Regions from separate parts of the Bradyrhizobium sp. C-145 genome, predicted to be linked through region 2. Evidence: predicted binding sites of a transcription regulator. Region 2 holds the regulator's gene; the other holds the start of a gene.
What was found. The regulator LexA, encoded in region 2, represses DNA repair genes until DNA is damaged. The targets are predictions, from matches to a motif close to TGTTCNNNNTGTGTTCNG.

Region 1 (10,079 bases), 3.6 Mb from region 2:
CGTCGAGATTGGACAGCGGTTCGTCGAGCAACAGCACGCTCGGCTTGATCACCAGCGCACGGGCCAACGCTACGCGCTGCTGCTGGCCGCCGGACATCCGGCGCGGGTGACGGTCCTCGTAACCGGCAAGGCCGACCATCGCGAGCGCGGCACGGACGCGCTCGGCTCGCTCAGCGCGCGGCACGTTGCGCATCTCCAGACCAAATGCGACGTTTTCCGCCGCGGTCATGTGCGGAAACAGCGCGTAGCTCTGAAACACGATGCCGAGCCCGCGCTTGGCCGGATGAATCGCGGTCAGATCCTTGTCCTCCAGGCGGATCGCGCCGCGCGTGGGATCAAGGAAGCCCGCGATCATCTGCAACGTCGTGGTCTTGCCGCAGCCGGACGGGCCAAGGAAGGAGATGAACTCCCCCTTCCCCACCGACAGACTGAAGTTGTCGACCACAGTCTGCGTGCCGAATTGTTTGGCGACCCGATCGAGCTCGAGATAGGCCATGCGCGGTCTCCGCTGTGACGATCAGATCAGCGCTCGACCTCGCGGTTCCAGCGCTTGGTCCACTCCTCGCGCTTCTCGTTGATGACGGTCCAGTCCGGATTATAGAGCTCGGCCGCGCGCTCGCCGATCGGCGCCATCTTGCCGAGCTCGGGCGGGATCACCAGCGATTTCAGCACCGGGCCGTAGCCGTAGTCCTTCAGCATCACGAGCTGGATCTTGGGATCGAGCAGCATCTTGACGAAGCTCGCGGCCAGCGGCGAAGCGTTGGGCTTGTTGATCGGACAGGCCGTCGTCAGCAGCGTCGCGGCACCTTCCTTCGGATAGACGAAGTCGACGGGGAAGCCGGTGTTGGCAAAGCTCTGCACCCGGCCGGTGCCCCACACCGCGATCACGGCCTGGCCGGACTGGAACAGCTCGGTCATCTTGCCGGGCGACGGCTCATAGGCGAGCACGTTCGGATTGATCTGCTCCTTGAAGATCTTGAAGCCGGAATCGACGTTGGTCTCGCCGCCGCCGTTCATCTTCGACAGCATCACCAGCGCTTCGAGGCCATAGGTGTTGTTGATCGGCGGGATCACGAGCTGCTTGGCGTATTTGGTGTCCTTCAGGTCGTTCCACGAGGTCGGCGCCGCCCAGCCTTTCTCCTTGAACACCTTGGTGTTGTACATCAGGCCGGTCGCGACGATGCCGATCGCAACCGCACGATCGTCCTTGAAGCGCGCGGTGTCGTAAAGATCGGCGGGCAGGCCGTCGAGCTTGCCGCAGAAGCCGAGCTGGATCGCCTGGTACATCGGGCCGTCGTCGACGATGGCGACATCGATCTGCTGATTGCCCTTCTGCGCCTGGAGCTTTGCCAGCGTGTCGGTGGAATTACCGGCGACGTATTCGACCTTGACGCCGTTTTCCTTCTCGAAAGTCGGGATCACCTCGTCGCGGATCGTCTTCTCGAACGAGCCGCCGTAGCCGGCGACGTAGAGCGTCTTTTGCTGGGCCAAGGCGGCCGACGAGGCGGCCATGAGCGCCACGATGCTGAGCGAAGTCAGAAGGCGAGAAGTCTTCATGTGGACCGATCTCCATACCGGAATGAGGTGACGTGCCGACAAGTCTCCGGCCGAAGCGCCTTCCGCATTTCCTTCCGCGCAATCCTCTCCAATCAGGGCTCCGGCCCCTGCTCGGCGGGTTTTGGCGCGATCTGGAGGTTTGAACCCCTCCAATCTGCCGAAAAAGCGGGCTGGCTCCAGCTCTGATGAAAAAGATCGCAGACGTATACTTCCATCGTCCAATGAATAATGGCACCCTCTGCATGCAAAAATGTTATGAATGGATTGCGGGATGGCGCGGATCAATTCGCGGCAGGTGGAGGCCTTCCGCGCGACGATGCTGACCGGCAGCGTCACCGAGGCAGCGAAGCTGATGGTGGTGACGCAGCCCGCCGTCAGCCGCTTGCTGCGCGACTTCCAGGCGCTGTTGAAGATGGAGCTGTTCGAACGACGTGGCACCGGCCTCGTGCCGACCGCGGCGGCGATGGCGCTTTACACGGAAGTCGAGCGCTCGTTCGTCGGTCTCGAACGCATCACCGCGGCCGCCGAAGAAATCCGCGGTCGCCGCACCGGCTCGCTGCGCATCGCCGCGCTGCCGGCATTGGCAAACGGCTATTTGCCGCGGCTCGCCGGACACTTTTTGAAGGAGCGGCCCAACCTCAACCTCGCTTTCTTCGGCGTGATCTCGCCGATCGTGGTCGACTGGGTGCTGAACAACCAGTGCGACATCGGCTTTGCCGAGGTGCCGATCGCGCATTCCGGCCTGCCAAGTCTGCGACTGCCGGCGCTGGCGCGTGTCGCGGTGCTGCCGACCGGGCACCATTTGGCGGAGAAAGAAGTGCTGCAGCCGCGCGATTTCGAGGGCGAGACGTTCATCTCGCTGTCGGCGGGATCGTCGAGCCGGCACCTCGTCGACCAAGCCTTCCACCGCCACGATGTCCGCCGCGTGCTCCGCGTCGAGACCACGCTGTCGGAGATCATGTGCGGCATGGTGTCATCGGGACTTGGGGTGTCGATCTGCGATCCCTTCACCGCGCAGGAATTTGCCACGCGCGGCGTCGTCGTACGCCGCTTCCTGCCGCGCATCGACTTTGAGTTCTCGGCCGTCTTCCCGGCGCAGCGCAGCCCCTCGCCGGTGGCATTGGATCTGGTCGAGACCATGCGCAAGGCGCTCACCGAGCTCGAAGACCAGTCCGCAAACGGTTTTGCGCCCGGCTGACTTGGACGTCGTGCAGGTCCTGCTGTATCTTCCCTGTCTCAGCAGGGCAGCACATGGCACGCATCACCATCATCGAGACCGGGCTCGTTCCTCAAAAGCATCGCGAGCGCCACGGCTCGTTTCCGGACATGTTCGAGCGCATGATCCGCGCCGAGGACCCGACGGCGACAGTCGACATCGTCAGCATTCCGAATGGTGATGCGCTGCCCGATCCGCGCGGCTTGGAGGCCGTGCTGATCACCGGCGCGGCGGCCGGGGTCTATGACGGGCTCGACTGGATCGCACCGCTGGAAGATTTCGTGCGCACGGCTTACGCCAACAAGACGCCGATGGTCGGCGTCTGCTTCGGCCATCAGCTGATCGCGCAGGCGCTCGGCGGCACCGTGCGCAAGTCGGAGAAGGGCTGGGGCATCGGCCGTCACGTCTATCAGGTGCTGCCGGAGAACGGCGTGGTCGACGGCGAGGCGGTCGCGATCGCCGCCTCGCACCAGGACCAGGTGATCGAACCGCCGAACGATGCGCTGACGATCCTTTCCTCCGAGTTCACCCCGCATGCCGGCCTGCTCTACGCCAACGGCGCAACGCTGACCGTGCAGCCGCATCCGGAATTCGACGTGGAATTCGCGCAAGTCTGCTGCGATCTACGCGACGGCAAGGCACCGGATGATGTCGTCGCCACGGCGAGGGAGTCGCTGGCGCAGCCGATGGACAACGCGACGCTCGGCGGCGCGATTACGAGGTTCTTGGCGCGGCGGTGATTCACCTCGCCCCGCTTGCGGGGAGAGGTGGATTTCTTTGGCGCGCAATTGCGCGCCTGAGCAATCCGGGTGAGGGGGATTCTCCGCGAGTCCGTCAGCCATCGAATTTGCTGAAGCAGCCCCTCACCCCAACCCTCTCCCCGTAAGAACGGGGAGAGGGAGAGAAAGCACCTCAGAACGGATCGCTTCCCAGCCCCGGCACATCGGCCGGCCGCGGCCCCGGCGCGGCCCAGTGAAAGCGGCTGTCCTTCTCCGCGATCGCGATGTCGTTGATCGAGGCCTCTCGCCGCTTCATCAGGCCGTGCTCGTCGAACTCCCACTGCTCGTTGCCGTAGGAGCGATACCACTGGCCGCCGGCATCGTGCCATTCGTACTGGAAGCGCACCGCGATGCGGTTGCCGTCGAAGGCCCAGAGGTCTTTGATCAGGCGATAGTCGTGCTCCTTCTCCCATTTGCGGGTGAGGAAGGCGACGATGGCCTCGCGGCCCTGAAAAACCTCCGAGCGATTGCGCCAGCGGCTGTCCTCGGTATAGGCGAGCGCGACGCGCGCCGGATCGCGCGAATTCCAGGCGTCCTCGGCCATGCGCGCCTTTTGCGCAGCGGTCTCTCGGGTGAAAGGCGGAAGCGGCGGGCGCGACATGATGGCCTCATCGGTTGGTTGGGGCCGCAATCTATCGCTGCGATTGGCGAAGTCGATAGGCCATTACAAATCAGGCGATCACGAAATCAGATCGGCCTTCATCAAGGTCCGGATCGATTTCGGAATCGGTTGCGCGCGGCCGCCGCTGATGAAGGCGACGCGCACCTCCGCTTTCACCAGCACGTCCTCACCACGCCTCACCTCCTGCCCCAGCATGATCGAGGCGCCCTTGACCGCGATCGGCCAGGTCACGACGTCGAGCACGTCGTCCATCCGCGCGGGCTTCAAAAAGTCCAGATGCATCGAGCGCACCACGAAGGCGAAGCCGGCGCCTTCCGTCTCCACCTGCTCGAACAGCGCCTGCTGCTCGGCGCCCATCAGCCGCAGGTGATTGGTGCGGCCGCGCTCCATGTAGCGCAGATAATTGGCGTGATAGACGATGCCCGAGAAATCCGTGTCCTCGTAATAGACACGGACCTGCATGTGGTGGCGGCCGTCGCGGATCTCGCCGTCGAGATGAGCTGTCACGTCGCGAGCCTCTTCGCTTCTCTGTAACCCGCCCGTTTTGCGCAAAAACAGGCGGTCGCGCAAGCGTGGCTAGGACACAACCGGTGCGGTTCGCCCCAGCGTCACCTCGACGATCTCAGGCGGCACGCCGACGCGGAGCGGCATGATGCTGCAACCGAGGCCGCCGGAGATGATGACGTCACATTTCAGCCGGACATGGCCATAGGCGAGCCGGATGCCATGCTGCGGCGGAACCGCCGGCGACCAACCGAGCAGGCGGACCTGGCCGCCATGGGTGTGGCCGGACAGTTGCAGCGCGACGCGCGCGGGCACACGCGGCGCGATGTTGGGTTCATGCGCGAGCAGGATGATGGGCGCGTCGTCCGTGACCTTGGCGAGCGTTGCGTTGAGATCGTCGGCACCGAAGTGCACCATGCTGCGGAAGCGTCGCGCCGGCAGGAAGGCGAGCTGATCGCCGAGACCGGCGAGCCAGAACGGTCGGCCGTCCTTGGTGAGGCGCACGACATCGTTCTCGTAGACGGGGATGCCGGCGGCTTCCAGTGCGCGATGCGCGATGGTCGGGCCAAGTCCGGCCCGCTGCACGGTCTTGTCGTCCCAATAATCGTGGTTGCCCATGACGGCGTGGACGCCGAGCGGCGCCTTGAGGCCGGCCAGCACTCTGGCCCATTCGCTCGACGGGATGATACGCGTGACCTGCTGCAGGCCGGCGACATAGTCGCCGAGCAGCACGATGATATCAGCCTTCAGCGCGTTGGTGCGGTCGACGACGGCCTCGATCCGGTCCAGCGGCATCCAGGGATCGCAGGCGTGGATGTCGGCGATGACAGCGATCTTCAGCGGAAGATCCGCCGGCCACTGCCGCGGCATCGGATGATAGCGGGTAACGCGAAGCCGCAGCATCGGCTCGACGCCGACACCATAGGCCGCAGTCGAGGCGCCGAAGGCGGACAGGGCGCCAATGGAACGGATGAGATGGCGGCGAGTGATCATGGACGCTCGATGGTGATGCAGCTTCTCGATGCGACCCGATTGAAGCGGAATTGGGGTGCATTCGTGCAGACCGTCTGCATCCTGGTGCAGACGCCTGCACAGAAATGACCAGCGGCTCTCGCCAATCAGCGCATCCAGCCGCGTCCTCACGTCATCGGGCGCGCGGTAGTACCAGACGCCGCCGAGCAGATCGCGAAAACGTTCATTGACACGCGCCTCACGCTCGATGCGGTCGATCGTCCCGGCGCTGATCACGTCTTCGAGGGGACCCGCGGCCAGCAGGGATAGCAGCACCGGATTGGCTTCGATCTTCAGCATCTCCAGGATGAGGTCGACCCGATCGCGGCGCGGCTCGAGCAATCCGGTGTCGTTCGTCGGCCCCATTGCTTCCCACTCCAATCCGTGTGCGTGAGCGGCGATGCCGTTCGCCGCGCGTTCGGATTAGTGATGGGATTGAACCGGTGGGTTCACCGTCTCAGGCAGTCAGTCGTCCTCGGCCTGGTCGGTGCCGAACAAGCCGAACTGGGCCGCATCGCGCGAGGGTTCGGCAAGACCGAGATGGCGGAAGGCGTGCGAGGTGAGCAGTCGGCCGCGCGGGGTGCGCTGGAGATAGCCGCACTGGATCAGATAGGGCTCGATGATGTCCTCGATCGCATCGCGCGGCTCGGACAGTGCGGCGGCCATGGTCTCGACGCCGACCGGTCCGCCGCCATAGTTGAGCGCGATGGTCGTGAGGTAGCGGCGGTCCATGGCATCGAGGCCCGCGGCGTCGACTTCGAGCGCGCTGAGTGCGTGGTCGGCGATCTTGCGGTCGATCTTGTCGGCATCGGCTGCCGAAGCGAAATCGCGCACCCGGCGGAGCAGACGGCCCGCGATACGCGGCGTGCCGCGGGCGCGGCGCGCGATCTCGTTGGCGCCGTCCGCGCTCATGCCGACATTGAGCACGCGTGCGCCGCGGCTGACGATGCTCTCGAGTTCTTCAATGGTGTAGAAATTGAGCCGGACCGGAATGCCGAAGCGGTCGCGCAGCGGATTCGTCAGCAGGCCCGCGCGCGTGGTAGCGCCAACCAGGGTGAATTTCGACAGCTCGATCTTCACCGAGCGCGCGGCCGGCCCTTCGCCGATGATGAGGTCGAGCTGAAAGTCCTCCATCGCGGGATAGAGCACTTCCTCCACCGCAGGGCTCAGACGATGAATCTCGTCGATGAAGAGCACATCGCGCTCTTCGAGATTGGTAAGCAGCGCGGCGAGATCGCCGGCCTTGGCGATCACGGGGCCGCTGGTCGCACGGAAGCCGACGCCGAGCTCCTTGGCCACGATCTGCGCCAGCGTGGTCTTGCCGAGGCCGGGGGGACCTACGAACAGCACGTGATCCAGCGCCTCGCCGCGCTTGCGCGCCGCTTCGATGAAGATCGAGAGATTCTTGCGCGCCTGCTGCTGGCCGACGAAGTCGGACAGCGACTGCGGCCGCAGCGCGGTGTCGCCGACATCATCGCTGCGGCGCTCGGGCGAGACCATGCGGTTGGCCTTGGGGTCGCTCACTTCGCGAGCTCCTTCAGGCCGAGGCGAATGAGCTGCGCCGTCTCAGCGCCTTCACCGGCACTGCGCGACGCGGACGCAATCGCCGCAGCCGCCTGCGGCTGGCCGTAGCCGAGATTGACCAGCGCCGAGATCGCATCCGCCACGGGGCGCGGCGCGCGCTGGTCGTCGACGGCGCCGGCGAGATGCAACACGGCTGGATCGACATTGGCAAAGGCCGGCGCCTTGTCCTTCAACTCGGTGACGATGCGCTCGGCGACCTTGGGGCCAACGCCCGGCGTGCGGGATACGGCGGCCTTGTCGCGCAGCGCAATGGCATTGGCGAGGTCGGCTGGCGCCAGCGTGCCGAGCACGGCCAGCGAGACCTTGGCGCCGACGCCCTGCACGGTCTGAAGCAGGCGAAACCATTCGCGCTCCTGGTCGGTGCGGAAGCCGAACAGTTTGATCTGATCCTCGCGGACATAGGTCTCGATCGACAGCACGGCCGCTTCACCCGGCGACGGCAGATGCTGCAGCGTGCGCGACGAGCAGTGCACCTGATAGCCCACGCCGCCGACGTCGAGGATGACGAAATCCTCGCCGTAGGAATCGATCAGGCCCTTGAGCTTGCCGATCATATCCCCACCACCTTCAGCCTAAGCGCCGTGCTCTGGCGGTGATGGGCGTGGGTGATGGCGATGGCGAGCGCGTCGGCGGCGTCCGCGGACGGCGGCTCGGCCTTGGGCAGCAAAATCTTGAGCATCATCGCGATCTGTTGCTTGTCGGCGTGACCGGCGCCAACCACCGTCTTCTTGACCTGGTTCGGCGCATATTCGGCGACACTGATGCCGAACATCGCCGGCGCCAGCATGGCAACGCCGCGGGCCTGGCCGAGCTTTAGCGTCGCGACGCCGTCCTTGTTGACAAACGTCTGCTCGACCGCGGCTTCCATCGGCTTGTGAGCGGAAAGAACGGAAGCGAGCCCCTCATGAATCGCGAGCAGCCGGCTCGACAGCGGCAAATCGTCCGGCGGTTCCACCGAACCGCAGGCGACGTAGATCAAGCGATTGCCCTCAGCCTCGATCACGCCCCAGCCGGTGCGGCGCAGGCCGGGGTCGATGCCGATGATGCGAACGGGGCTACGAATCGGGAGCGCAGTCATGCGCCAGTGATAGCGGCTGGCCACTGGAAGCGAAACAGAAACAGAACGGAAGTAACAGGGGAAAGCCGGTCTGGTGCCCCGGGCGCGACGCAGCGCAAAGCGGTGCGGCGCTGAACCGGGGCCCATTTAGCCATCGATGCCTAGAGAATGATGGGTCCCGGCTCTGCGCAGCAGCGTTTCACGCTGCAGCGCGTCCGGGACACGAGAGTGCCCTACCCACCCATCTTCGCCATCAGCGCGTCCGACACCTCGAAATTGGCGTAGACGTTCTGGACGTCGTCGTGCTCGTTCAGCAGGTCCATCAACTTGAGCAGCTTCTCGCCGGTCTCGTCGTCGACCGCAACCGTGTTCTGCGGCTTCCAGATCAGCGCGGCCTTGCGCGGCTCGCCGAACTTGGCTTCCAGCGCCTTGGCGACGTCGCGATAGCCTTCGGTCGAGGCATAGATCTCGTGGCCGCCCTCGCCGGAAACGACGTCGTCTGCGCCGGCTTCGATCGCGGCGTCCAGCACGGCGTCGTCGGAGGCGACGCTGCGGTCGTACTCGATGATTCCGGTGCGGTCGAACATGAACGAGACCGAGCCGGTTTCGCCGAGATTGCCGCCGGACTTGGTGAAGAAGGAGCGGATGTCGGAAGCGGCGCGGTTGCGGTTGTCGGTCAGCGCTTCGACGATGACGGCGACGCCACCGGGGCCGTAGCCCTCGTAGCGGATTTCGTCATAGTTCTCGCCGTCGCTGCCGAGCGCCTTCTTGATGGCGCGCTCGATATTGTCCTTCGGCATGTTCTCCTGGCGCGCGGCGATCACGGCGGCGCGCAGGCGCGGGTTCATGGCGGGGTCAGGGGTGCCGAGCTTGGCCGCGACGGTGATTTCCCGCGCCAGCTTGCCGAACAGCTTCGACTTCTGGGCATCCTGCCGCCCCTTGCGATGCATGATGTTCTTGAATTGGGAATGTCCGGCCATGCGTGATCTCTTGAATGGTCTTTGGAATCGTTCGCCGATGGGGTGGGAAGCGCGGCCTTATAGGCCGCCAACCCACCGGAATCAAAGGGCTCTGGTACTTTAAGGTAGCACTGTAGAGGTAGCCACCGTAATGGTCCGTGCCTAGAGGTCGGGCATTGTTAACCCTGATTTCATTTCGGCCTGCGAAAATAGCGTCCGCCCGTTCCCCGACAAGAGAGACGTGATGGCGTTCGGACTATTTCGGAAGCGTCTGCCGGAGATGGCTGCGCCCGCGGCAGCTCCGCAGCCGGTGGCCAATTTCGAGCCCGTCCCCGCCACGGACGGCGATTCCGCCAGGGAGATCCTGGAATTGCTGGAACTCGAGCTGGGCGCCATGATCCGCCAGCTCGAGCGCGCCGCCAATTCGGTGGCCGGCGGCGCCGAGGCGACCGCCGCAACCCTTGCCGCCATTCGCGACCGCACCGACGCCCTGACCGGCCGCACCAACGCGGCGCAATCGACCGCCTCCACCTTCGCCCATGCCGCCGACAAGTTCACGCAGTCCGCGCTGGGAATCGGGGCGCAGGTCCGCGAGGCCGGCAAGCTCGCCGACGAGGCCAGCGCCGCGGCGCAGGAAGCCCGCGCCAACGTCGACCGCTTGCGCGAATCCTCCGCCGCAATCGGCAATGTCGTCAATCTGATCGCGCAGATCGCGCGGCAGACGACGCTGCTCGCGCTCAACTCGACCATTGAGGCCGCTCGTGCCGGCGCTGCGGGAAAAGGCTTCGCG
Region 2 (10,079 bases):
GGGCGAGGGTATTGCGATGCACGCGCCGCGCGTCGTCGTGAACATCCCCAAGGGACTCGATGGCGCCGGCGGCGACGGCATGCTGTCCCTGACCGCGATCGGCTACGACCTCCGGTCCCGGACTCCCTTCCTGAAGCACCGCAAGCACATGGAGGTCGAGGAGACCGAAAAGGCCATCCGCGAGAAGGTCGGCATGCAAATGGTGATGAAGCTCAAGGACAAGGCAGAGATTGACGCAGCGGTCGAAAAGATCACGGTCGCGCGCGACATCCGGACCGTGGCGCTGGCGACCGCCCAGCTCGAGGATGCCATCGCGGGCCGGACCTTGATCGAGAACATCAAGGACGTCGGCAAGCGCACCGGTGAGGATGTGGTCGCGGAGGGCTTCAAACCGGCCGAGGGCTGGTTCACTATCGACCATCCCTCCTTCAAGCAGTGGCGCCCGAAATTCCAGGAGGTCGACGGCAAGGTCGAGGCGGTCAAGGATGCCGCCGGCAATCCGGTGTTCGAGCAGGTCCCGATCTACGTCCGCGGCGATTTCGAGGGGCCCCTGCGTGCCGCTATGTGGGGCAAGTCAGGCGCGGCCTACAGCGGCATGATGTCGCTGAAGGGCAAGACCATGAGCCTGATCATGAACTCGCCCATGATCCATAACCTCGTCGAGTTCGGCCGCGCCATGCCAGCGATGCCGGTCCGGATGATGACGCTGAAGACATATTTCGATGGCTTCCGCGCCAAGCAGAACCCGGCTGTGATGCACGAGGCGATCGACGCCGGCCTCGTGCCCATCGGCAAGCGCTTCTTCAATCAGGACATCACCTCAGTCATGGAGACGCCGGACCTGACGCCGGGCCGGTCGTTCACGGCGAAGGCGCTGGCGATGGTGCCCGGCTGGTTCGACGAGGCGGCCGGCACCGCGGTGAAGCGGGCGATCGATAAGGCCGGTGACTTCTGGCACAACACGCTGCTCTGGGACCGGATCGCCGACCTTCAGGCCGGGCTCTATGTCAATTTTCGGTCTGACCTGATGGCCAAGGGCATGGACCAGCAGACGGCCGCTCGCATCGCCGCGCACTTCGCGAACCGCTACGCCGGCGCGCTGCCGAAGGAAGCCATGAGCGAGGCAGCCATCAAGGTCGCGAACTTCATGCTGTTCTCGCGGTCGTTCACGCTGGGCAACCTCGGCGTGATGAAGGACATGCTCACCGGCCTGCCGAAGGACGTGCTGGCGCAGATCGAGCGCGACGCCGGGATCCGGGCTGGTGCGATCGAGGGCGCCGATGTTGTAGCGCAGGAGGCAGCGCAATCGGCCAAGGTCATCGCTCGTCGCAAGGCCATGATGGTGGTCGGTCTCGACGTCGCGCTGATGTATGTCGGCAACTCGATTTTGCAGAGCGCGTTCAACGTGATGCTGGGCCAGAACGATCTCGGGCAGGAGGCGCATGAGTACCTTCGGCGCTTCCGCGACGTGCTCAACGATGCCCAGGTTCACCCCTTGCGACTGCTCAACCCGTTCGGTGTCGCCGAGCGGCTGAGCGCGACCGAGGACAACGAGCCCGGCCGGAAGGATCGCATCCTGGTCGGCTACGCCAAGGATGGCACCGCGATCTATGCCCGCAACCCGGTCGGCAAGATCGGCGAGGAGTTCTCCGGTTACTTCGGCAGCCCGATCGACATGCTGCGCAAGAAGCAGGGCACCATCGCGCGGCCGATAGGTCAGCTTATTTTCAACGATGCCGGATTTGGCCGGAAGATTTACGACCCAACCGCTGACGCGCCAGCCAAGTATGCCGGCAATGTCTGGGCGATCGTGAAGCATCTCGTCGGCTCCCAGCTCCCCGAGGGCCAGATCACAGCATTCTCCGATCTTGTGAAGGGTGAGGGCGACAGCAAGGTGAACGCTTTTCAGGCATTCGGCCCGCTCGCCGGCGTCACGTTCTCCAAGGGCGCGCCCGGCGGCCCGGCCGTCGGCGAAATGTACTATGCCAAGTCGCAGCATCAGTTCGCTGTCGACCAGGCGCTACCGGACATTCGCAAGCAGATCAAGCGTGGCGACATCGACGGCGCAATCGGCCGCATGACTGAGCTCGACATCCCGCAGCCGCTTCAGCGCTACTACATCAAGACGACGCTCAACCCGGCGCTGCGGATGAGCCCGCGCGCCGTGCGGGACTTCTACCTGCACGCCACCGACGAGCAGAAACAGCGGTTCGAGCGCGCCAGGCAGCGGTAGCTTCAGGCAGGAGATCGCGTTGCGTAAAACGCCTTGGCGAGCGGCAGAATGTCCGCGTGTGTACGTTTGAAGACCTGAAGCGTGTCCTCTGCTCTGGGCATGATGACAACGCCATCATGACTCGCGTAGCGAAAATCTTGTTGTTCGTGAAACGGATCCAGCCATTCGATGACTGTACGCAGTTCGTGACTGGTTGGCTTGTAGCCAAGGCGGATGGCTTCGTCATAGATCCTCATCAAACTGTGACTCAGCTTTCGGATTTTCTTTTCGTCCTCGCCTTTGCTCAAAATGAAGCTCTTCAGGATTAGTTCGAAGGCATGACCGAAGAGATAGTATCGCACACTGAAAAACGTGAACTCTTCCAGCGCTACTGCGGCGTTGGCGTACTCTTCTGCGTACCCTGCAAAACGCAGGCACTTCTGCTCGAGCGTTAGCTCGGTTCGCGTATGACGAATTTTTATGTTGAAAGCCATGGCACGGACTGAGGGGGCTGATTCGAAACCAGGAGAGCTTGACACGCAGTACGCGAACGAGCAGCCCAGAAACCCCGCAATCCACCGGGCGCTAAACGCCCCCAGAAGAGGACCCAAATCAGCGCGGTCGAGCGGAAGGGCGTTCAGCGCGATAGCCGCCACAGGATAGCCACGCCCACCAGGATGAGCATGCAGATTGCGGTGCGGCGGCCGATGCGGTTCATGATCACCACACCCCGAAAAGGAAGCCCCAGCCGTGAATGACCCCGACCGGAGGCACGGCGAAATCAATGCTGAACAACAGCCAATGCTGCGCCTTGGAGGCAGCATAGAGGCCGGCAAGCCAGCCAACGATGCCCACCAGTGCAACTGGGATGGCAACTAGAGCCATCCAGCCCCGCTCTCTTTTCATCGTTTGCCCCACAGCAGGAATATAGTTTCCCTGCAACCACAGGGCGCACGCAAGCGGTTTCCCCCATTTGAGGGGAATTGTTAATTGAAAAATCACCAAATCAGTGATGGATTGGTCAGTGGGCCTTAGAACCCGGACCTTGAGAGCGACAGTGACCGCTTGGCGGCGGTAGTGTCGAGCGCGACGAGCCTTGGCGGGCTTTGAGCGCGATGGCTGCACCTTGGCGGGTGCGCCGACCTGGCTGTGACGTATCACGGCCGGGGTGGCGTAGCAATGCCTTGGGCCGCCAAGCCCACGGCTGATGTCCAAGGGGAAACCCCAAAGGCTGCGCCGCGAGTCCTCAAGGCTCGTTCTAAGACCCCGGCTTTGCCGTCCGTCACGGCAAGCGGCCCTTAGAAGCCAAACCTTGAGAGCACGACCACCCATGACCATCATCCATTTGCCGCCCCATGCGGAGTCCACAGATTCGTTTCCCGCCCAAGCCAGTATCGGACAGCCCGGAACGGGAAGCCGCGCCGGTGACTCTTCCAAGCCCGCTGCGGGCCTATCACGCCGGACGGCACTCGCTAGCCTCGCTATGCTCCCGGTCGCTCTGCCGGCGGCTGCGGCGGCGACTGTCGACCCGATCTTCGCGGCGATCGACGCGCACCGGCAGGCCCATGCCGTGCACTTGGCCGCTATCGACGAGGCGGCACGCCTGGAAGACCTAACCGGTGAGAATTGGGGGGACATCACAGAACAGCCCTGCCAGGACGAGAACGACGCCTTCGATGTTCTGCTCCGCGCGACAGCTACCACGGTCCCCGGCCTTCTCGCCAAACTGACCTACCTACGCGCGATCGCGGAAGGCAAGGAAGCGTGGATGCTGGACGAGCGCGAGGGCAGTGCCCTGCACTTGATCGTCAGCTTCGCCGAGTCCCTGCAGAACATCGGGGTGATGGCATGAGCAGTATCATCGACTTCCAGAGCGCCGCCGATCGCGCCGCTGCTCATGCAAAGGCCTTCGTTCACATGGAGGGCGACGTCTGCGATCTAGAGCGCATGGCGCACATAGCCCTTGCGCAGATCCAGGATTGTTCTGTGCCGGATGACGACCATGGGTGTCGCGAGCTCGAGCTCGCCGTCTTCGCCGTAGCTCAGCTGACCATCATGGCGAAGGCCTTCCGCAAGAACTACGAGGCTGCCTATCGCGGTCAGGAGTGGCCGGAATGAAGCGCCGGCATCGATCGCACAGGAAGCGCGACCGGCAGCGGCTGATGGCGCACCGCCGACGGCTGAAGCGATAAGAACGACGGGCCCGCCGGTTCACGCTGGCGGGCCACCGTTTTTTCGGCTCTGATGATCACGCCAAGGAGCAGGTCCATGAAGAAATTCGAAGAGCTTCACATCGACGAGCAGATCGCGCTTGGGCTTGTTGTCCTTGAGAAGCTCGCGGAGTCTTCGTGCAACACGCTTCCCGACCTGCTCAAGAAGGAGGGCCGGTCTGCGCTAGATATCTGGCGCAACCTGTGCGGCGATGCCGGCTTAGACCTCTGCCATCCGTGGCCAGGCTTCCCCGAGGGGCCTGGAAAGCTTCCCCCAGCGAGGGGCGGCGATCGCCCGTACGGGGGCGACATTCAGGATGTTGGCGAACGGCTGAAAGCGATCTTGGCGCGGGTGCGCGCTGAGGAACATTGAGTTTGGCGGCGAGCTAGGATTTCGAGGCCGCGACGACCGCCACGAACACCACAGCCAACAGTATCCAGCCGACTATTGTGATGCCCATTGCAGCGCCCCCGGTCCCCGAGCGCACACTCTGCGTTTGCCGGCGGCTCATGTCCCTGAGTCAAATTGACTCGCCTTGGGTATGTCCCTGGTGCTTCCCGGGCCCCAATTTTGGGAAGCGAAGGCACGTTAAGACATTGAATTAGCTGCTCAAAATTTTCAGTTGACCGATCTCCGGCTATCACATGGCGGTTGTCGCCGGTGTCGTGTTCTTCGCGGTGCGTGCGCTACTGGCACTGATCCCGGGGCTGGCGGCGGGCTTTGCCATCAAGAAATGGTCGGCAGCTGCAGCGCTGGTGGCGGCCGCGTTCTATCTGCTGCTGTCAGGCGCGGAGGTCGCGACGCAAAGATCGTTTTTCATGACGGCGGTGGTGCTGATCGCGGTCATGGTCGATCGCCGCGCCATCACCTTCCGCACGCTGGCGGTGGCCGCGCTGATCGTGCTCGCGGTCGCGCCCGAAGCGCTGGTGCATCCGAGTTTTCAAATGTCCTTCGCCGCGACGCTCGGGCTGGTCGCGCTGGTACAGATCGGCATGCCGAACCTGTTTGCTTCGCCCGATCATTCGGCGACAGCGCGCATCGCGCTATGGGGCGGCCGCGAGATCGCGATGCTGTTCCTGGCCTCGCTGATCGCGGGGCTTGCGACCACGCCCTATGCCGCCTTCCATTTTCACCGTGTCACGCCGTTTGGCGTACTCGCCAATCTTGGCGCGATGCCGGTGGTTTCGGCGCTGGTGATGCCGGCGGGGCTGCTGGGATTGCTCGCGGCTCCCTTCGGGCTCGACGGCGTGTTCTGGTGGCTAATGGGGATCGGGATCGACTGGATGGTCGCGGTATCGCGCTGGGTGGCGGCACTGCCGGGCGCAGTCGGCCGCATCCCCGCCTTCGGCATCGCGCCGCTGGTCGCGGCAAGCCTCGGGATCATCGTGATGGGCCTGTTGCGCACCCCCTTGCGCTGGTCTGGTGCCCTGCTGCTACTGGCTTCCATTGCCTGGGGGCTGTCGGTGCGGCAGCCCGATATCCTGATTGCCGGAGACGACGCGAGCGTCGCGGTGCGCGGCCGCGACGGACACCTGCATGTGATCCGGACGAGCAAGGACGGCTTTCTGCTTAGGGAGTGGTTAGCTGCCGACGCTGATCCGCGCGACGCCGGGAGTAGCTCGCTGGCCGACGGCGTGTCGTGCGACGAGGCCGGCTGCGTGACGCCGCTCGCCGACGGGAGGCTGGTTGCGCTTTCCTTGCGGATCGACGCGCTGGCTGATGATTGCAGCCGCGCCGCGCTGGTAGTGACGCGGCGGCCCGCACCGCCCGATTGCGCGGCGATGGTGGTCGATCGGCAGCGTCTCACCAGCCAAGGCGCGCTGGCGTTGACGCAGCGTGGTGACGGTTTTGCGGTTCAGGCTGTGAGAGCAAGAGGCACAAGCCGCCCTTGGCTCCCGGCCGGCGCCGGCGAGGGTGATTTCGACGGAAGCCTCGCGCCGAAGGCGGCTACGGTCCGCAATCGGGACGCGACTCCGGCGGAGACCGACTTGCAGGTCGACGATTAAGGCCAGACGATTAAGAACAAATGCGAGGAGTTGGTCCGGGTCCAACCGGACTTCCGCAGAACATAAATCATACCATCTCGCCGGCCTCGGCCGGCGATGGCATTTTCAATCCTGGCCCGACCTGGTGGCCAGGAACGGCTCAGCCGATCGGCAGACGCGTGATCGTCGGCCGGCTGTCGGTATCGATCTGCGGCTTGTGCTCGCGCTCGCTGACCGGCTGCGTCACCGGCAGTTGCAGCACGGTTGCGTGCTGGCCTTCGACGAGCTGCGTCACCAGCACGTATTTGCCGTCGGGGAATTCGATCGCGTCATGATGGCGATCGGGAATGTGCGGATCGATCTTGCCGAACTTGCCGACGCGGGAGTTGATCGTGCGCGTCCAGATCCAACGATTGTCGTAACGGACGTTGTCGGCGAAGGCGAGCTCCGTTCCCGGCAGCAGGCAGACGGCCACGGTCGGGTCGGCCGCGGAAGCGAAGCCGCGCGTCGAGGTGCCGCGGAACGTTGTCGACACGATCGTCTCGCCGACTTCGGCGGGGCGCGATGCAACGGCATGCAGACTGTAGTCACACATCGGGTGCTCCTATTCGAAGATAGCAACCCGCGCCTCTTTCGGAGGCGCAAGCCTCTATCAGAGTGGAAGCACGTAACATTCTGCTTGGTTGTGGGCGAATCTGCGGCTGGCGTCAGTCGGATGCGATCACATTATCTTTCCCGAATCCAATAGGAACAAAGCTCGCTTCAGTGCATTTGGCGGATGCGAGCGTCAGCGGCCTGCGGGCGCCGACCATCCGGAATATGGCCAACTCGGCTGTGGCTGTCGCGCGACGGCACTTCGGGCGCTGCGGAATTGCTCACTCGTTGTCGCATACGCCGACTTGCGGGGATGGTGCTGCGATTGTGCTGCGAATGCTTGCGCTGCCGATGCAGCGATCAGCACAGTTGCGAAGGCGCTCAAAACGATCCTACGCATCGTTGTCTCCTCGATCTCTTGAGCCGCAAGGCGATGAGTGCTTCGGGCGGCATGCCGAGGACCTAGCGCTTGGAAAGGGGCCAGATAATCTGCCCGAGACCAGAAAGACTATCCAGCTGAAGCGGACAATCCGTCCGCTCCAATCGGAATCATCGGTATCGAATGACCACTGAGTCTTCTCAGTACTTGCGGTACAGTCCGATCAGCTTGCCCTGAATCTTCACCCGGTTCGGCGGCAGGATGCGCACCTCGTAGGCGGCGTTGGCGGGCTCGAGCGCGATCGAGGCGCCGCGGCGGCGGAAGCGCTTGAGCGTCGCTTCCTCGTCGTCGATCAGCGCCACCACGATGTCGCCGGTATCGGCGCTCTCGTTGCGCTGGATCAGCGCCATGTCGCCGTCGAGGATGCCGGCCTCGACCATCGAATCGCCGCGCACTTCGAGCGCATAGTGTTCGCCCGAGCCCAGCATGTCGGGCGGCACGCTGATGGTGTGACTGCGGGTCTGCAACGCTTCGATCGGCGTACCGGCTGCGATGCGACCCATCACCGGCACCGCAACGGGACGCTCGCCCTCGTCGGCGGGTGGGCTGGAGCTCGCGCGCACCTTGCCGAGATTGCCCTCGATGACGCTTGGCGTGAAGCCGCGGCGGTTGCCGGCGGCGGCCTGGAGCTCAGGCAGCTTGATCACCTCGATGGCGCGAGCGCGGTTGGGCAGGCGGCGGATGAAGCCGCGCTCCTCCAGCGCGGTGATCAGGCGATGGATGCCCGATTTCGAGCGCAGGTCGAGCGCATCCTTCATCTCGTCGAAGGAGGGCGGCACGCCGCTTTCCTTCAGACGTTCGCTGATGAACCGCAGAAGCTCGTATTGTTTGCGCGTTAACATCTCGACCAAAGTCCCCCGGTTGATGTCGTTCGATTCCGAGACGCTGAATTGGAGCGGCGAACCGCTACCTCCTCGAAACAAATCATGAACGGACACTATATGTTCGATATGTGTTCCGCAACTGCTTAATTTTGCGTGAACGCGACAAAGTTCGCGGAACGCGTGTGGTGGATGCGCTCAGACGGGCAGGCGCAGCACCTCGCAAGGCGAGCCGGCTCCGGCCTTCGGCGCGAACGGCGCGCGCACGAGAAGTGCCTGTGCCGCAGCGAGATTCGCAAGCAGCGAGGAATCCTGGTGATGGACGGGAACGGCCACCAGCGTGCCGTCGTCGCGCTGTTCCAGACGTGCGCGAAGATAATCCGCGCGCATATCGTTTGCGCCCACATCGCGGCCGAGCACGGCGCGCTCATGGCGGTGATGAATCACGGATCGACCCGACACCGCACGAATCAGCGGGACCATGAACAGGAAGGCGCACACATAGGAGGAGACGGGATTACCCGGCAGGCCGATCACGCGCATCGCGCCGAGCCGCCCATGCATCATCGGCTTGCCCGGGCGCATCGCAATCTTCCAGAACGCCATCGAGATACCTTCGTCCCTCAGCGCCTGCTGGACCAGATCGTGGTCGCCGACCGATGCGCCGCCGGTCGTGACCAGGATGTCGGCGCCGCTCTCGCGGGCGCGGCGGATGCCGGCGGTGGTGGCCTCCAGCGTGTCGGCGGCAATGCCAAGGTCGATGGTGTCGGCCCCCTCGCTGCGGGCGAGCGCGTGCAGGGCATAGCCGTTGGAATAGACGATCTGGCCGCGGCCGGGCGAGGCGCCTGGCATCACCAGTTCGTCGCCGGTGGCGAGGATCGCGACCTTCGGGCGGCGGCAGACGGCAAGCTGCGGGTGATTCATGGCGGCGGCGAGCGCGAGGTCGCGCTCGGTGAGACGGGTTCCCTTGCGCAGGAGCGCGTCGCCTTCGGCGAAGTCGACGCCTGCGGGGCGGATGTGCCGACCGGGAATCGCGGCTTCCTTGATCGTGATGCGCTTGCCGTCCGCGACCGTATCCTCCTGGATCACGACCGCGTCGGCTCCGTTGGGAACGACGCCGCCGGTGAAGATCCGCACGGCTTCGCCGGCGCCGACCGTTCCCGCGAACGGACGACCCGCCGCCACCTCGCCAATCACCGTCAGTCGGGAATCGATCGCCCCCGCGTCGGCCGCGCGCACGGCATAACCATCCATCGCGGACATTGCTTCCGGCGGCTGCGTGCGCAGCGCCGCCACGTCGCGGGCGAGCACACGGTGGAAGGCTACGTCGAGAGCAACCATTTCCTCGGTCAGAGGCTCCGCGCCGGCAAGCACGGCGGCAAGCGCATCGGAAACCGGCATGAGAGCCACGGCGAAAACTCCTGCTCGCGGACGAATTGGCAGGAAGCCTTCTAGCCGAGCGCGAGCGCAGAGGCAAAAGAGCAGCCGAGCGGGATGATCATCCCGACGACGCATTCGCAGGCAACGAGGGCGACGTCAGGCCCGGCGGGACATGATCTCCAGGACGAGGCAGATTGGTACCAGAGTGGCCATGGCTAGGACGAGAATGACCAGAGCCACGGCCAGCATCGATCAACTCTGCGTCTGTTCGCCCGAACTGACGCTAGGTGTCACGTCCGGAGCTTTGGGGCCCTGATCCTTATCCGGCAGCGGATCGGCCTGAGATTTCAGGTCGGCGGCCTTGCTGATGAGCTTGGCGGAGAGGCGCGAATCCGAGGTGGTTCTGGCGAATTCGAGCAGCAGAGAAGCTTGCTTTG

Region 1: the regulator LexA is predicted to act here: its motif matches at 8,382-8,399, upstream of ruvC (crossover junction endodeoxyribonuclease RuvC).

What each region holds. Positions count from the first base shown of each region.
Region 1 is NZ_CP088150.1:8,204,477-8,214,555, forward strand. Features, by position in the region: gene LRP30_RS38610 (ABC transporter ATP-binding protein) at 1-496, opposite strand, end outside; gene LRP30_RS38615 (ABC transporter substrate-binding protein) at 523-1,557, opposite strand; gene LRP30_RS38620 (LysR substrate-binding domain-containing protein) at 1,829-2,755, shown strand; gene LRP30_RS38625 (type 1 glutamine amidotransferase) at 2,809-3,513, shown strand; gene LRP30_RS38630 (nuclear transport factor 2 family protein) at 3,686-4,153, opposite strand; gene ybgC (tol-pal system-associated acyl-CoA thioesterase) at 4,232-4,681, opposite strand; gene LRP30_RS38640 (metallophosphoesterase) at 4,751-5,671, opposite strand; partial or broken gene LRP30_RS45315 (DUF6869 domain-containing protein) at 5,858-6,055, opposite strand; gene ruvB (Holliday junction branch migration DNA helicase RuvB) at 6,155-7,189, opposite strand; gene ruvA (Holliday junction branch migration protein RuvA) at 7,210-7,827, opposite strand; gene ruvC (crossover junction endodeoxyribonuclease RuvC) at 7,824-8,351, opposite strand; gene LRP30_RS38660 (YebC/PmpR family DNA-binding transcriptional regulator) at 8,564-9,310, opposite strand; gene LRP30_RS38665 (methyl-accepting chemotaxis protein) at 9,534-10,079, shown strand, end outside.
Region 2 is NZ_CP088150.1:4,646,000-4,656,078, reverse strand. Features, by position in the region: gene LRP30_RS21710 (hypothetical protein) at 1-2,233, shown strand, start outside; gene LRP30_RS21705 (hypothetical protein) at 2,236-2,868, opposite strand; gene LRP30_RS21700 (hypothetical protein) at 2,933-3,427, opposite strand; gene LRP30_RS21695 (hypothetical protein) at 3,543-4,064, shown strand; gene LRP30_RS21690 (hypothetical protein) at 4,061-4,330, shown strand; gene LRP30_RS21685 (hypothetical protein) at 4,312-4,482, opposite strand; gene LRP30_RS21680 (hypothetical protein) at 4,481-4,795, shown strand; partial or broken gene LRP30_RS21675 (ComEC/Rec2 family competence protein) at 5,053-6,429, shown strand; gene LRP30_RS21670 (hypothetical protein) at 6,569-7,003, opposite strand; gene lexA (transcriptional repressor LexA) at 7,582-8,283, opposite strand; gene glp (gephyrin-like molybdotransferase Glp) at 8,461-9,672, opposite strand; gene LRP30_RS21655 (hypothetical protein) at 9,895-10,079, opposite strand, start outside.